Regions from separate parts of the Actinoplanes sp. NBRC 101535 genome, predicted to be linked through region 2. Evidence: riboswitches for the same ligand, from Rfam matches in the RefSeq annotation. Region 2 holds a riboswitch; each other region holds the start of a gene.

Region 1 (5,310 bases), on a different contig from region 2:
GAACGCGCGGTGGCGTTGGGTGGCCGGTTGACCGCGGAACCGGTGGCCGGTGGTGGATTCCGGGTGCACGCGGTACTGCCCGTGTCGCCGGTGGAGGCGTCGTGATCCGGGTGCTGCTGGCGGACGATCAGACGCTCGTGCGGGCGGGATTCCGGTCGATCCTCGGCGGCGAGGACGACATCGCGGTGGTGGCCGAGGCCGGGGACGGCGCGGCGGCGGTGGACCTGACGCTGCGGGAACGACCGGACGTGGTGCTGATGGACGTGCGGATGCCGGTGCTGGACGGCCTCGAGGCGACCCGGCGCATCGTCACGGATCCGCGCCTGACCGCCGTCAAGGTGGTCATCCTGACCACTTTTGATCACGACGAGTACGTGTACGGGGCGCTGCGCGGCGGCGCCAGCGGTTTCCTGGTGAAGGACATCGAACCGGTCGACCTGATCCGCGGCGTCCGGGTGGTGGCGGCCGGCGACGCCCTGCTCGCGCCGTCGGTGACCCGGCGGCTGATCGCGGAGTTCACCCGCCGTCCCGTCCCGGCGTCCCCGGTGCCGGCGGCCGGGGCGGGACGGTTGACACCGCGGGAGGACGAGATCGCCGCCCTGGTCGCGACCGGACTGTCCAACGACGAGATCGGGGCGGCGCTCGCGATCAGCCCGGCGACGGTGAAGACGCACGTCACGCGGGTGCTCGCCAAACTGGACCTGCGGGACCGGGCGCAGCTGGTCGTCTGGTCCTACGAGACCGGCCGGGTCCGCCCCGGCGAGCGCCGATCCTGAACCGTCAGCGGCGGCGACCCAGTGCGGAACGGTTCCGGAGGTGAGCCCGGGACGCCCGGATTGCGGGGTGCGGTAGGCGAACCCGGGACGGTCGGATTGCGGGTCGAAGGGGGACGCCGCTTCACGCGTACCCCCACGAGAGCAGGAACGTGCGCAGCGCGTCGTGGTAAGGGCGCAGTGACCGCAGGTCGACGTATTCGTGCGGGCCGTGCTGTCCGTCGCCGGCCGGACCGAAGATGCACGCGTCCACACCGCGCGCCGAGTAGAACCGGCCGTCCGCCGCGCCGTGTTTGCGCAGCAGGGAGCCGTCGTAGCCGACGGACTGCGCGGCCTGCTGCAGGAGCCGGACCGGGGCGCTGTCCGGATTCGCATAGTGCGGCGCGCCCAGCCCCTCGATCGTGACGTCCACCGCCGGCCCGGTGATCGCGGCGAGGTGGGCGACGATCTCGGCGGGTTCACGGCCGGTGAAGTCGGTGTCGTGCGGCGGGAAGCGGACGTCGAGCCAGGCCTGTGCGTCGGCGGGCACGATGTTCGCGGCCGTGTTCGACGTCGTGATGGAAGCGACGTTGACCGTGGTGGTCCAGGCCTCGGCGTCCGGAACTGGATAGCGCGCGACCACCCGGCTGACCGCGTCCACCACGGTGAGCAGGGCGTTCTCGCCGAGCCACGGGTACGCGGCGTGGGCCGTGCGACCGGTCGCGGTCAGCCGGGCCCGCAGGATGCCCTTGGAGGCGGCCACCACCCGCAGCGCGCTCTGCTCGCCGATCACCACGAACCGGGCGGTGACACCCGCGGCGACCTGGTGGCCGGTGCCGTCGAAACCGCCCACCTCCTCGTCGGTGACCAGCTGCAACCCGACCGGGTAGGGCAGGGTGCGGGCCACGTCGCGGAACACCGTGGCCATCACCAGCGCGGCGACCTTCATGTCCTGGGCGCCGCGCCCGTAGAGGCGGTCGCCGTCGCGACGGGCGGCGAACTGGGACGGTTTGCCGGGTACCACGTCCAGGTGCGCGTTCAGGATGACCTGCGGCCGGTCGCCGGTGGTCAGCAGCGCGCTGGGTTTGCCGTTCGCGACGAAGTGCCGGGTGTCGAAACCCGGCCCGACGAGGTCGAGCACCAGGTCGAGGGCGTGCCGCAGGTCGGCGGGACGGTCCGCGGTGGAGCGGATGCCGATCAGCTCCACCGCGGGTGCGACGAGTTCCTCCACCGAGGCAGGCTAACTCGGCTTCTTCTCGCCCGCCTCCACCGCGATCGGCAGCCGGTTGCCCTGCGGGGGCAGCGGGCAGGTCGCGAATTCGGTGTACGCGCACGGCAGATTGGTGGCCCGGTTGAAGTCCACCGTCACGGTGCCGTCGGCGGCCGGGGCGGCGACCTGGACGCTGCGGTTCGCGGCGTAGGTGGTGACGCCCGAGGTCTCGTCGGTGAACAGCACCGAGAGGGTGCCCGGGGTGTGCCCGTTGAAGGCGACCAGCTCGTGGTCGACGCCGTCGACGGTGAAGGTGATCACGCCGGGGGATTCGTAGACGTGTTCGATGCCTTCGGCCACGGAACCGACGGGGTAGGGGCGCGGTTCGTCAAACGCCCGGAAATCCCCGGAGATGACCCACTTCTCGTCTGCGGGATAGGCCGGGGTGCCGTCGTAGGCCTTCAGGACCGGGCCGGCGGGATCGCGGGGGCGAACCACGTCGAACCCACCACGACTTGCCACCTCAATCCGGATATTTCCGTATTCAACCGTGACGTCGCCTTTGTCGGGAATCTTGCCGAAGGCGAAGCTGCCCGACACCGGACTGCCGTCGACGATGATCTCCTCACCATCGTCCAGCGTCACCGCGGGCCCGGACGGCCCGGTGCTCCACGACCCCGGCACTCCGTCGAACCGCTGCGGGGTCTCCGTCAGCCAGTGCAGACCGGTGATGGCGAGAAAACCGTGCGGGGAGGCACGCCGCTGCTCGTGGGCGTCGTGCCACGTCTCCCACTCCTGCTGGAACGTGATCGTCATGCGTTGAGCCTAATCACTACTTGTTGAGGGGGTAATACACGTCTGCTACGGTCGTCGCCAGGTCATGAGTGCCAGCGGAAAGCCCCGGCTTGCTGGCCGGCAACCCTTGCAGTTCGCGATGGGGTGCCCCGGGTGAAGACCGGGCCGCGCATCGCCCGATGCCGGCAAGAGGCGAACCCGTGGAGGCGCGGTCATGCCATTGTTGGATGTCATCGGTGAAGATCTGAAGGTCGCTCTGCCGTCCGGCGAGCTCACGCGTTTCGTGCACCTCGACTACGCCGCGTCCGCCCCCTGTGTGCGGGCAGCCGCCGACGCGGTGCAGGACCTGCTGCCGCGCTACGGCAGCGTGCACCGGGGCACCGGGGTGCGGTCCCAGGCCTCCACCCTGGCGTACGAGCTGGCCCGCGACGTGGTCGCCGAGTTCGTCGGCGCCCGCCCCGGCGACACGGTGATCTTCACCCGGAACACCACGGACGCGCTCAACCTGCTGGCCCGGGCACTGCCGGCCGGGACCACGACACTCCAGTTCTCCGGCGAGCACCACGCGAACCTGCTGCCCTGGCCGAACCCGGTGCGGCTGCCCACCCCGTCGTCGCCCGCGGAGGCGGTCACGCTGCTCACCGCGGCGCTGGCCACCGTCACCGGTCCGGCCGTGCTCACCGTGACCGGTGCGAGCAACGTGACCGGGGAGGTCTGGCCGGTCCGTGAGCTGGCCGACGTCGCGCACGCCCACGGCGTCCGGGTGGTCGTCGACGCCGCCCAGCTGGCCCCGCACCGGGCCGTCGACCTGGACGAGTTGGGCGCCGACTACCTCGCGTTCTCCGGCCACAAGCTGTACGCCCCGTTCGGTGCCGGTGTGCTGGCCGGCCGCGCCGACTGGCTGGACGCCGCCGAGCCGTACCTCGCCGGTGGTGGCGCCAGCGCCGTCGTCGGTGACGTCCCCGGCGAGCTGACCTGGGCGACCGGCGCGGCCCGGCACGAGGGCGGCACCCCGAACCTGCTCGGCGCGGTGGCCATCGCGGCCGTCGCCGAGGCCCTGGCCGCCGCCGACCGGGACGCCCTGCACGCCCACGAGCAGGCCCTGCTGACCCGGCTGCGGGAGGGCCTGGCCGGGGTGCCCGGCGCGGTCGAGGTCAGCGTCTTCGGCCCGGACCAGCCCCGGGTCGGCATCGTCTCGCTGGCCCTGCCCGGCCACGACCCGGCCGACGTGGCGCTGCGCCTGGGCCGGGATCACGGGATCGGGGTCCGCGCCGGTCAGTTCTGTGCCCACCCGCTGGTGCGGCGGCTGACCGGGAGTGCCACGACGGGCAGTTGTGGTGACGGCGCGACCGGGCTCCTGCGGGCCAGTTTCGGCATCGGCAGCGACGTCGAGGACGTGGACCGCTTCGTCGCAGGCCTCGCGGCGGTCCTTCGCACCTGATCCGCTACCCGTGTTGGCCTTCCCTGGCCGCCGAACCCGCCGAAGAGACAATCGTGGCGGGGTGGATGACGTGGCTGTGGGACAGGCTCCCGGTCGGCGGCGGGCTTCGGGACGAGGACTGGGCACGCCGGCACCGGCTGCTGACGGTGCTGCTCGCCGTCATCATGGTGATCCTCACGGTGTTCGGCGCGTTCCGTCCCGACACCGGCCCCACCCTGCTGGTCACCGACGGCCTCATCCTCACGTCCGTGCTGGTGGGAACCCGGTCCTGGTCCCGCCGGTTACGGTCGGTCGCGGTCGCGCTGGGCTACGCGGTGGCGTGTGGCGGTTTCGTCTCGCTCAGCGGCGGTCTGACCGAATCGCACTTCTCGTTCTTCGTCGCGGTGGCGGCGCTCGCGCTGTACCGCGACTGGGCGCCGTTCGGCGTGTTCCTGATCGCCACCACCCTGCACCACTCGGTGTTCGGGGTGCTCGTCAGCGAGCACACGTACGACCACAGCAGTGCCCAGAACCACCCGTTCACCTGGGCCCTGCTGCACGGTGCCGCGGTGCTCTTCGCGGCCGGCTTCCAGGTCGTCCAGTGGAGCCTGACCGAGGCCGAGGAGGAACGCGCCCAGGAGAACCTGGACGAGAGCCAGGCCCAGCTGAGCGTGTCGTTCGACGAGACGCCCGTGCCGATGGTGATGATCGCCCCGGACGGCCGGCTGCTGCGGACCAACGGCGCCTACCGGGAGTGGCTGCGGCTGCCGGACGTGCTGCCGTCCGGGTTCACCGTCGCCGACCTGCCGATCAAGGCGGTCGAGGACGGCGTCCAGTCGATGTACGACACGATCCGCGAGTCCGAGGACCCGCTCACCCTGACCCGGCAGTACCGCCGCGACGACGACGGCTCCCTGATCTGGGTGCAGATCCACAGCACGAACCTGTACGACCGTGACGGCGAGCTCAAACTGACCTTCGTGCACCTGCTCGACGTCACGTCGGTCCGCAACCACGAGGCGGAGCTGCGCCATCAGGTCCGCCACGACTCGCTCACCGGGCTGCTCTCCCGCAAGGCCTTCGAACACGACCTGAGCCTGCTGCTCGCCGAGAGCGCCGAACCGGTCAGTGTG
Region 2 (5,310 bases):
CGGACGACACCCGTCACGAGGTGACGCGTTGAGGATGGCATGCAACGTCGTGTCACGACCACCGTGGCGGGAGCCGTGCTCGTGCTCTGCGCGGTACCAGCCGCCGCCGTCCTGTTCCTGGCCCCCGAGCCGTACTGGTCGTCCGTACTCTGGCTCGGTGTTCTGGGCCTGATCGGCGGCGGCCTGACGGTGGCGCTGTTCCCCGGCTTGCGACGGCCCACGGCGGCGGCGGTCACGGTGTGCGCCGCTCACCTGGCCGGACACGGCACGGTGGGCATCCGCGACGTGTTCAACGCCGCCGGCGCGGACGCCATCACCCCGACCCAGACCGAGATGGCGGACTGGGTGGCGCAGTCGGCCATCCTCGCTCTGGTCGGCACCGTCGCCACGTGTGTGGCCCTCGCCCTGCTCTGGCGGGAACCGCGGCGGGGGTGGCAAGCCTGGCGCCCTCTCCGCGCCCGGTTGCTGGTCGGCGGCCTGGCCGTCATGGCAGTGTCGATCGGCCTCGGCGCTCTGGAGGCGCTCACCATGGCGGGCGAGCTTCTCCTGAAGTTCGGGCTGCCGTTCGGCGGTGGGCTGGTCATGGCCGCCTGGCTCGGCAAACGGGCCCGGCGCGCGGCCACCACCGCGGTGGGCGTGTCGTTCCTGGTAGCCGCGGCCTCCGTCGGCGGCTACATCGTCCGGCAGTTGCTCGAGACGTGACCCCTCATGCGGCGCAGCCAGTCGGCGATCAGGGCCGAGCACAGGCCGCCCTGTTCGGAGACGAGGTTGTGACCGGCGGCGTCCAGGGTCGCGAACGACGCCCGCGGATAGTGCTCGACGCGGCGCCACGCGTCGGCGTAACCGACCACGTCGTCCTGCCGGCCGGTGACGTGCAGGGCCGGCTGCGTGAAAGGCTCGGGGTGGGCGTCCTCGGGTTCCCGGTCCAGGGTGTAGTCGTGCGCGATCCGTGCCAGCGCCTCCTGGTCGGCGCCGTCGATGCCCGGCAGCAGGTATTTCAGGAACGTCTCCGCGTCGTCCGTGGACTCCACCACGGCGTCCTCCCGGTAGTGGCCGATGGACGCACCGAGCAGCGGTTCGATCTCCGGATCGGTTCGCAGCACCGTCCGGGGTGGCAGGGTCCGTTCGCTGCGCCGGGCGACGAAGACGCCGACCAGGGTGGCGAGCCCGAGGACCTGCGGGCGGAGCTCGTGCGCGACGTGGCGGGCGATCATCGCGCCGAACGAGCAGCCCAGCACGGCGAACGGCGTGTCGCCGAGACGCGCGCGGATCTCGTCCACGACCGCGTCGGCGACCTGCTGCGAGCTGGTCACATCCCCTGCCGGGGTTCCGGTCGCGCCGGGCAGGTCGAGGTAGACACGCCGCCACCCCGAACCCGTGAACGTCGGCTCCAGCGGCAGCAGGCTGCGATGGTCCAGGCCGAATCCGTGCAGCAGCACCAGCGGCGTACCCGAACCTGTTTCATAAGCGAACACGGTGCCAGCGTAGGCGTACTCGATGCCGACCCTATTTCCGGCCATTGCCCGAAATATCAGACCGAATCATTAAAATCTCGTTCGGGTGTACGCGCTGAACACGCCCCATCCCCGTCCGGTAGGGTCTGGCGGGTCACGAGTGCCAGCGTCAAGCCCCGGCTTGCTGGCCGGCAACCCCTGTCGTGGGTGGGTGCTCCGGGTGATGACCAGGTCCGGCAGCCCCGCCGGACAAGCGACGACCCTGGAGTTCGCGTGATCCTGCCCGGCCCTGCCCTCGACGGCGCCCTCGTCCGCCTCGAACCGCTCGCCCACCGGCACGCCCCCGACCTGCGGGCCGCCGTCGCCGAGAACCGCGACTCCTACGGGTGGACCTGGGTGCCCACCCCCGCCCAGGTGTACGCCTACATCGACGAACAACTCGGGCGCGCCGCGACCGGGCGGCTCGCCCCGTACGCACAGATCTCCGCGGCGACCGGCCGGGCCGTCGGTGCCACCGCCTACTGGGATCCGCGCTACCAGCCGGACACCGGCGACCTGGTCGCCGTCGAGGTCGGCTTCACCTGGCTGTCCGCCTCCGCGCAGGGCACCGGCATCAACGCCGAGGCCAAACTGCTGCTGTTCACGAACGCCTTCGAACAGTGGAACGTGCAACGCGTCGACCTGAAGACGGACGCCCGTAACGCCCGGGCCCGGGCCGCCCTGGCCGCGACCGGCGCCACCTTCGAGGGCGTCCTGCGGCGCTGGTCCCGGTCGTGGGCGCCGGGCGAGGAGGGCCTGCTCCGCGACTCCGCGATGTTCTCGATCATCGCGGCGGAGTGGCCGACCTGCCGCGCCCATCTGCGTCACCGTCTGGCAGCCCACCTCGTGTCGTGTTGACCCGGCAGGTGGGCGGCCGGAGGACACACCCGGTGCTGGTGCCCGCACGCCCGGCGGTGCTGCCCGCACACCCGGCCGAGCCACTCTCCCTCGGTGGCGCCACGATCGGTGTCGACCGGCCCGGCGACGGCCCGCCACCGCATCCGGCGGCCATCCTGGAAGCTGTGGAACCCGACCGGCAACTCCCGCACCCGCGCCGCAGCCACGGTACGCGTCGGCGTCTCGTACCATCATGGACTGCTCTTGATCTGCCTCGGGATCTTCGGTGAACCGCTACCGGCATGCGACCGCCGACGACCTCCCGGCCGTGGCCGCACTGCTGGCCGAGGTGGAACGCTTCTACGGCGCCGACGAACTCCCACCCCGCGACGAGTGGGAACGCCAGATCGCCTCCCTGCTGTTCAGCGACGGACCCGCCGCCCGGGTGCTGCTGGCCGCCGACGGTGACGGCGTGGTCCGCGGCTTCGCCAGCTACAGCTTCCTGTGGCCGGCCGCCGGGATCACCAAGTCGCTGTTCCTGAAGGAGTTGTACGTCCGCGAGCCGTTCCGCAGACACGGCGTCGGCACCGCCCTGATGGCCCGGCTCGGCGCCATAGCGGTCGGCACCGGCTGCAGCCGCATGGAATGGTCGACCGACGCCGACAACGTCGAGGCGCGCCGCTTCTATCGCCGCCTGGGCGACCTGCACATGCCGTCGAAGCTGATGTACCGCGCCGAGGGCGACGACCTGCTGCGCCTGGCCCAACCGCCTCAGGCAAGGCCGGCCGGGTAGGGCGGTCGGGTAGGGGCTGCCGGTCACGAAACCGTTCATCACCAGGGTCCCCGGTCAGCGGTAATGCACGCGATACCGCAGGTGTGTGACGCCGTCACCTTCGACGACCTCGACGCGTTCGAGTTCGGCGCCGTCGTTGTCGATGTTCGCGAAGTAAGGGATCCCCTCGCCGAGGAACACCGGCACCAGGTCGATGCGGATCTCGTCCAACAGCCCGGCGTTGAGGCACTGCTGGGCGACCGCGGGGCCGGACACGCTGACGTTGCCGTCTCCGGCAGCCTTGGCCTGGTTGATCGCGCTCTCGACACCGTCGGGGACGAAAGTGAACGGTGCGAGCCGCTCAGCCGGCCAGTCCGCGGGAGGTTCGCGGTGGGTCATCACGAACGCGCGGCCGTTGCCGGGCGGGTTGCCACCCCACCCGCCCGTGTGGTCGAAGACCCGGCGGCCGCACACGAAGGCACTGCTCCGGGCCAGGTCGGTCTGGGCGCGCAGGTAGTCCGCGCTGGCCGCGGAGACCCGGAAGGTGATCGGGTAGCCGGCCATCGGCACCTCGACATCACCACGGGAATACCAGTCGAACAGGGGGCCCACACTGTTGTCCGGACGAGCCACAAAGCCGTCCAGCGACATACAGAAGCTGGCGATAACCGTCATTCCGCAACCTTTCGTCACGAGTTCGAAAAGCCGGACACCGAACCGCGACTTCACGTCGTGCCGCCATCGGCCTCCGGATTTCAGACCCCCGACGGCGTCAGAACTCATCGCTCGGCGGCGAACCGATCCGGGTCTCCTCCACCCTGGCACACTCCGCACGTCGGCCAAGACCGCGGTAGCGCGGAGGCCGTCATCGGCGGCGGACCGGACGGCCCGAACGTGAACAGCGCCAGGTCGAAGACGCCCGGAATGCCCGGCCGTCGGCCACGGTCCGTCGATGAGCCGAAGACGACCATGACCGACGGCCGGCAACCCCCGGGCCGTCGCCGGCGGCTGCGTTTCGCCCTGCGGGCAGCCGTGGTCGACGGCTCGCCCGACTCAGCCGTCAGCCGTGGTCCATCCGTGAGCCGAAAACGACCGCAAACGACGGCTGGCGATTCCGAGCCGTCATCGGTGGTCGGCCGAGCGTGGCGGGCAGTGCCATGGGCGACGGCCCGCCACGCTCAACTCCGCCCGGCAGCCATAAGGCGACGACTGACCGCCTTGCGGGGTAGCTCGCAGGCCGGCTCGTCACCCACGACACGGTGTTGATCAATCGCGACTCACCTACCCGCCGGCGAGCAGCCGGCGTCGGCCCGCCAGCGGGACGGGACGGCGCCGGGACGGAGCGACGCCGGGACGGGACGGCGCCGCGAAAACCGGGTGCGGTCAGCCCCTCGCCGGAGCCATGACGCTGTCCTCGACGCCGTTGCGGACGATCAACCACGATGCCATCAGCGCCGCTCCGGCAACCATCGGCAGGTACGGGACCACTGTCGTATTGATCAGGCTGTACGGCACCACCGCGATGAACTCCCACACGCTGGCCAGCAGCACCACGATGCCGGCCGGCCAATGCCAGCCACGCCGCGCCACCAGCAGCGGCATCGCGACCACGGCCGCCATGTGAAGCAGATATCCCGCCTGGTAGTAGCCGTAGGGAACCACGTCCCACCAGTCGTCGCCGTACTCCCGGTAGCGTTCGATCGCATCGAGGCGATACTGCATGAAGTACGGGTCGCCGAAGTCCATCGGCCACCACGGCAGCAGCAACAGGCCGGCCCAGACCACGGCGGCCGCGAGCCAGGCCACTCGGCGCGCACGTCGCGCCCCGTCCGACAGATACATTCCGCCCCTTCCGCTCGTTGACCCTTCAAGTTCTACCGGGGCGAACCGACGGGAAGGTGTCCGCCAGACGTGAGGAAGTCGATCAGATGCCGAGAGGCGCGCTGATCTGCAGGCGCCGGTCCACGGCCGCCACCAGCGGATCCGCCAGATCGGCGCGGATGCCCTGCACCCAGGGACGCAGGGCGGTCAGGAAACCGGCGAGATCCTGCTGAACCGCGCCCAGCAAGTTCGGCAGAACGTGGCGCGGGACGTCCACATGTGGTTCGTCCGGGCCGGGAACCTGCCCGAAGGACCGTTGGCCGCAGTCCTTCCACACTCGGATCACCGGCCCTCGGTGCTCGATCAGCGGATCCGGGTCATGGCCGA
Region 3 (5,310 bases), on a different contig from region 2:
AACTGCTGGTGCTCGACGAGCCGACCGACGGGCTGGACCCGCCGCAGATCGCCGAGATGCGCCGGGTGTTGCAGCGGTACGCCACCGACGGCCGGGCGGTGCTGGTCTCCAGTCACCTGCTCGCCGAGGTGGAACAGACCTGCACGCACGCGGTGGTGGTCAACAAGGGCCGGATCGTGGCGTCCGGCCCGGTCGGCGACATCGTCGGCGACTCGCCGTCGGTGCAGGTCGACGTGACCGACGTGCCGGCCGCGACCCGGGTCCTGGAAGAGCTGGGCGTGACCACGCTCGGCACCGAGGGCACGAGCGGACTGATCGTGGACACCAACGGCACGCCTCGCTCCGAGGTGGTCGCCTCGCTGGTGGGCGCGGGCATCGGCGTGGAACGTCTGGTGCCGCGCCGGCGTCTCGAGGACGCGTTCCTGGCCCTGGTGGGCGACAATTCGCGGGGAAGTGGAGACCGATGAGCGCCTCGGCGGCGACCGGCTACAAGGCGTCACGCACCATGCCGATCTGGGCGGAGGTGCGGCGTCAGGCGTCCCGGCGGCGGACCCAGCTGGCCCTGGGCTTCATGGTGCTGCTGCCGGTGATCATCCTGCTGGCCTTCGAGTTCGACACCGACCGGCGCGACGACGACGGCGGTGGCGGCGGGGGCGCGTTCAGCAGCCTGGCCGACCTGGCCACCTCCGGCGGACTGAACTTCACCCTGTTCTGCCTGGCCGTCTCGTCGAGCTTCCTGCTGGTCGTGGTCGTGGCGTTGTGCTTCGGCGACACGGTCGCCAGCGAGGCCTCCTGGGGCAGCCTGCGATACCTGCTGGCGATTCCGGTGCCGCGGGCACGGCTGCTCGGCGTCAAGCTGATCGTGGCCGCCGGATACTCCCTGGTGGCGCTCTTCCTGCTGGCCGGAACCGGGATGCTGCTCGGCACGATCCGCTACGGCTGGGGTCCGCTGGGCAGCAGCATCGCGGCGGAGATCCCACCGGGTGAGGGTGTGCTGCGGCTGCTGGGCATCCTGGCGTACTTCGCGGTCACCCTGCTGGTCGTCGCGGGCCTGGCGTTCCTGCTGTCGGTGCTGACCGACGCGGCGCTGGGCGCGGTCGGCGGCGCGGTGCTGCTCTGGATCCTGTCCAGCATCCTGGACCAGATCGAGGCGCTCGGGACGATCCGCAACGCGCTGCCGTCGCACTACAACGACGCCTGGATGGGGCTGCTCTCCACCCCGATCCAGACCGAGGACCTGGCCAAGGGGGCGATCTCCGCGGTCGTCTACGCGACGATCTTCTGGTCGGTGGCGTTCTACCGCTTCACCCGCAAGGACGTCACCTCGTAAATGCGTTGACCCCGCGGTCCGGGACTTCGAAGATCGAGCGCGATGCCGAACTTCGAGATCCGGGCCGCGCGGTCCGGTGACGCCGCCGGGGTGGTCGCTCTCCGAGCCGAGATCCACCCTTATCTGGTACGCGGTGAGCACGCCACCAGGCACACCATCACCGCACCGCCGACGGCCGAGCAGTGGGGTTGTTTCGTGGCGGTCCGTGCCGGCGAGGTGGTCGGCTGGGTGGCCGGCCTGCGCAATCTGGGCTCCGCCGAACCGGACTTCGGCCAGATCCTCCAACTCCAGGTGCACCCGTCGTATCGGTGCCGGGGCATCGGCGGCGCCCTGTTCACCGCGGTCACCGATCATCTGCGTTCGATCGGCATCCGCCGCACGGCCGCGCTGACCACCCCGGAGGCGCTCGACTTCGCCCGCCGCCGCGGCTTGGAGCCGACCCGCGAGGTGCGCTACTCCGCCCTCGACCTGAGCCCCCTCGTCTCCCCGCCGGTGCCGCCCGTGGGGATCCGGCTCGTTCCGCTGATCGACATCTCCGCCCACGATCTGTATGCGGCCGACCGGCTGGCCACCGCCGACGAACCCGGTGACACGCCCACGGCTCCGATCCCGTTCGACTCGTGGCGGCAGGACGTCTGGGACAACCCTGATCTGGATCGGTCCGCGAGCACGGTTGCGATGGCCGGGGACGACCCGATCGGGTACTCCCTGATCCTGCGGGACGGTCACCGCGCCTGGTCCGACATGACCGCCACCGTTCCCGCGTTCCGGGGGCGTGGCGTGGCTCTGGCGGCGAAGACGGCGGCTCTGCTGCGGGCGGCCGAACACGGGGTGACGGTCGCCTACACCGCCAATGACGAGTCCAACGTCGCCATGCTCGCCGTCAACGCCCGTCTCGGCTACCGGCCGATCGCCCGCCAGTTCTCCGGCGTGATCACCCTCTAGTCAAGGTTCCTGCCCGGCATCCGCGTGGTGATGTGCGGCGCTGAGTGCGGCTGAGGTCACCATGCGGATGGGCTTCGTGCCCTTACCACGGAACGTGTCTGGGTTTTTCGGGCGTCACCACTCACGCAGGCCGCCCGGTGGCTCTCGCGGGTTGGACGCGTAGCGGCCAGCGGGAGTCGCCGGGCCCTCGGCGGGAGCGACGGTCTGTACCCACCACCCCGCTACGACATGGTTCTTAAGCTTTTGAAGTGTTTTGCTCGTATTTTGGCGCTGACCGTCGATAACTCGCTCACACCTCGGGAATCATCTTCGAGGATCCCGAGAGGGCGTCGTAAGGTGGCGGTAACAACTGAATACCTCATCCAGAGGGGCAGAGGGATACGGCCCGACGAAGCCCCGGCAACCACCGTGCATGTCTCGATGACGAGGCCGCGCGCGGCAGGTGCTAATTCCGTCCCCGTTTCGGCAGGTCGCCGCGGGGAAAGATGAGAGGGAAGGCCTCGATGACGTCTGCCGTCAGTGCACCTGTCTCCACCGAATCTCCGGCCCGTGGGCTGATCTGCCGCGCGTGTGGTGCCGAATACCCGCTCGCCGCGCAGCACGCTTGTTACGAATGTTTCGGCCCGCTCGAGGTCGCCTATGACGAGGCGGCGCTCGCGCGGGTGACCCGGGCCCAGATCGAGGCGGGTCCGCAGAACATCTGGCGCTACGCCGGGCTGCTTCCGGCCGGGCAGAACCCGGACACCCGGGTGACGCTCGACCCCGGTCTGACCCCGCTGGTCGCCGCGCCCGCGCTGGCCGAGGCGATCGGTCTGAGCGCGCCGCTGTGGGTGAAGGACGACTCGCAGAACCCGACGCACTCGTTCAAGGACCGGGTCGTGTCGGTGGCGCTGACCGCCGCCAAGGAGCTGGGCTTCAAGCGGTTCTCGTGCGCCTCGACGGGCAATCTGGCCAACTCGGTCGCCGCCCACGCGGCCCGGGCCGGGGTGCCGAGCATCGTCTTCATCCCCTCCGACCTGGAGCAGGGCAAGATCATCACCACCGCGGTGTACGGGGGTGAGCTGGTCGCGATCGAAGGTTCCTACGACGACGTCAACCGGCTCTGCAGTGAGCTCGTGGAGACCGACGAGTTCGAGGACACCGCGTTCGTGAACGTGAACGTCCGTCCGTTCTACGCCGAGGGCTCCAAGACCCTGGGGTACGAGGTCGCCGAGCAGCTGGGCTGGCGCATCCCGGCCCAGGTCGTCATCCCGATGGCGTCCGGTGAACTGCTCACCAAGGTGGACAAGGCGTTCAGCGAGCTGGTCGAGATCGGACTGGCCACGGCGCCCGAGGGCGGCTGGACCGTGTTCGGTGCGCAGTCCGAGGGCTGTAACCCGATCGCCGTCGCCCTGCACGCCGACACCGATGTGATCACCCCAGTGAAGCCGACCGGCATCGCCAAGTCGCTCAACATCGGCGACCCGGCGGCCGGCCCGTACGCGATCGAAGCCGTCAAGCGCACCGGCGGCTGGATGGACTACGCGAACGACGACGAGATCCGCGACGGCATCCGGCTGCTGGCCGAGACGACCGGCGTGTTCGCCGAGACCGCCGGCGGCACCACGGTGGCGGTGCTCAAGAAGCTGGTGGCGAGCGGCAGGCTGGACCCGTCGAAGGAGACGGTGGTCTACAACACCGGCGAGGGCCTGAAGACGCTCGACGCGGTGGCCGGCCAGGTTGGACCCACCCACACCATCAAGCCGTCGCTGCGCGGCGCCCGCGAGGCCGGACTGCTGGGATAGCTGTCCGTAATCGGTGTCCTGCCGGTTGTTGAAGATTCCCTCCTTCGAGGACTTGCGGGGCGTCTAGAAAAACGTGCAAGATGCATGCGCGGGAGGACGCGACGCCGTACGAGGCCCCTCACCTGAGCTTGGCGACAATCTCGAGGGACCCAACGACCCAGTGCTGACCCAATGGCTACGTGCCAGGAGGTGCTGTGCGTCCGTCCTCCCGACCAAACTTCAGCCATGTGCGCAGCGGCAGATCCTCGGGATAACCGCCCTCGCGCAGGCCGGCCCGCTTCTCGAAGACGTTCCGGGCGCCGAACGACGGCGTGACGCAGATCGAATACCCGCAGGCCAGCCAATAGGCCGGCCAGAACAGTGGGCCCAGGATCGCGTACTGGGCCGTGTGGTGGGTCTCGTGGGCCAGCAGGGCGGATCGTCTGTCGTCCAGCAGCCACTCGGCGCTGTGCCTCGTGATGATCACTGAGCCGACCGTGAAGCAGGATGCCGCGGGCGTCCGGAAGCGGTAGTTCTCGGCGATCAGGATGCCGTCCGGGGCCCTTCGGATCCGTGAACCGGCGGCGACGGCGATCAGTAGGCCGGCGGCGGTGGTGCCGTTCAAGGTGTTGACCACGCTTCTGAGGCGATTTTTCATGCTTTACGGCGCATTTGTAGCTCGGTGAGCTCCGGGACGGTCGGGTGCGGCAGGCGGACACCGGTGTCGGCGAAACCCAGTTTCTCGTACGCCCGGACGGCCCGGTCGTTGCCGACCACCACCTCGAGCATCAGCTCGTCACGCCCGGACGCCACCGACCAGTCGGCCACCGCGTCGACCATCTGCGCCAGCACCTTGCCACCCCGGTAGGCCGGGGTGAGGTAGACCGCGAAGACCACCGTGCAGCCCGGCTCGTCGGCCAGGGTGGTGCCGCCGGCGTGCCCGATCAGCGGGCCGCCCGGGTCGGCGATGAACTGTGCCGTCCCCGATCCGAAGGCCGCCTGCACGATCCGCTGCCGGTAACTCTCGTGCGGCCGGGCCGCGGCCTGGGCGAGCGTCTCCAGGAACGCGAGCGGACTGTCCGCGAGCATCTCCAGGCGCAGGGCTCGCATCCGTCCCGCGTCCTCCGGGGTGACCCGCCGAACCGTCCAGTTGTCCATACCGTACTCACTACCGCTCCCAGTGCCGGGCGGCAACCAGGTTGACGTAAACCGAACTTTTCCCGCCCCTGTTCGGAGGGCGTCGCACGCCTGAGCTGGGCGTTCAAGATCTTT

What was found. Region 2 has a riboswitch for S-adenosylmethionine ahead of QSK32_RS40525 (GNAT family N-acetyltransferase). Riboswitches for the same ligand answer to the same signal wherever they lie in the genome.
Region 1: linked by a shared signal. The riboswitch ahead of QSK32_RS34850 (aminotransferase class V-fold PLP-dependent enzyme) and the one ahead of QSK32_RS40525 (GNAT family N-acetyltransferase) in region 2 are both predicted to bind S-adenosylmethionine.
Region 3: linked by a shared signal. The riboswitch ahead of thrC (threonine synthase) and the one ahead of QSK32_RS40525 (GNAT family N-acetyltransferase) in region 2 are both predicted to bind S-adenosylmethionine.

What each region holds. Positions count from the first base shown of each region.
Region 1 is NZ_BSSY01000017.1:30,638-35,947, forward strand. It holds gene QSK32_RS34830 (sensor histidine kinase) at 1-105, shown strand, start outside; gene QSK32_RS34835 (response regulator) at 102-776, shown strand; gene QSK32_RS34840 (M20 family metallopeptidase) at 898-1,983, opposite strand; gene QSK32_RS34845 (DUF1684 domain-containing protein) at 1,993-2,778, opposite strand; SAM riboswitch class IV at 2,839-2,955, shown strand; gene QSK32_RS34850 (aminotransferase class V-fold PLP-dependent enzyme) at 2,972-4,198, shown strand; gene QSK32_RS34855 (putative bifunctional diguanylate cyclase/phosphodiesterase) at 4,264-5,310, shown strand, end outside.
Region 2 is NZ_BSSY01000024.1:66,132-71,441, reverse strand. It holds gene QSK32_RS40535 (hypothetical protein) at 40-702, shown strand; gene QSK32_RS40530 (alpha/beta fold hydrolase) at 672-1,475, opposite strand; SAM riboswitch class IV at 1,607-1,716, shown strand; gene QSK32_RS40525 (GNAT family N-acetyltransferase) at 1,728-2,351, shown strand; gene QSK32_RS40520 (GNAT family N-acetyltransferase) at 2,617-3,123, shown strand; gene QSK32_RS40515 (dihydrofolate reductase family protein) at 3,178-3,777, opposite strand; gene QSK32_RS40510 (hypothetical protein) at 4,486-4,908, opposite strand; gene QSK32_RS40505 (hypothetical protein) at 5,027-5,310, opposite strand, start outside.
Region 3 is NZ_BSSY01000026.1:40,105-45,414, reverse strand. It holds gene QSK32_RS41605 (alpha/beta fold hydrolase) at 1-467, shown strand, start outside; gene QSK32_RS41600 (ABC transporter permease) at 464-1,330, shown strand; gene QSK32_RS41595 (GNAT family N-acetyltransferase) at 1,373-2,275, shown strand; SAM riboswitch class I at 2,631-2,767, shown strand; gene thrC (threonine synthase) at 2,779-4,059, shown strand; gene QSK32_RS41585 (hypothetical protein) at 4,235-4,675, opposite strand; gene QSK32_RS41580 (GNAT family N-acetyltransferase) at 4,693-5,196, opposite strand.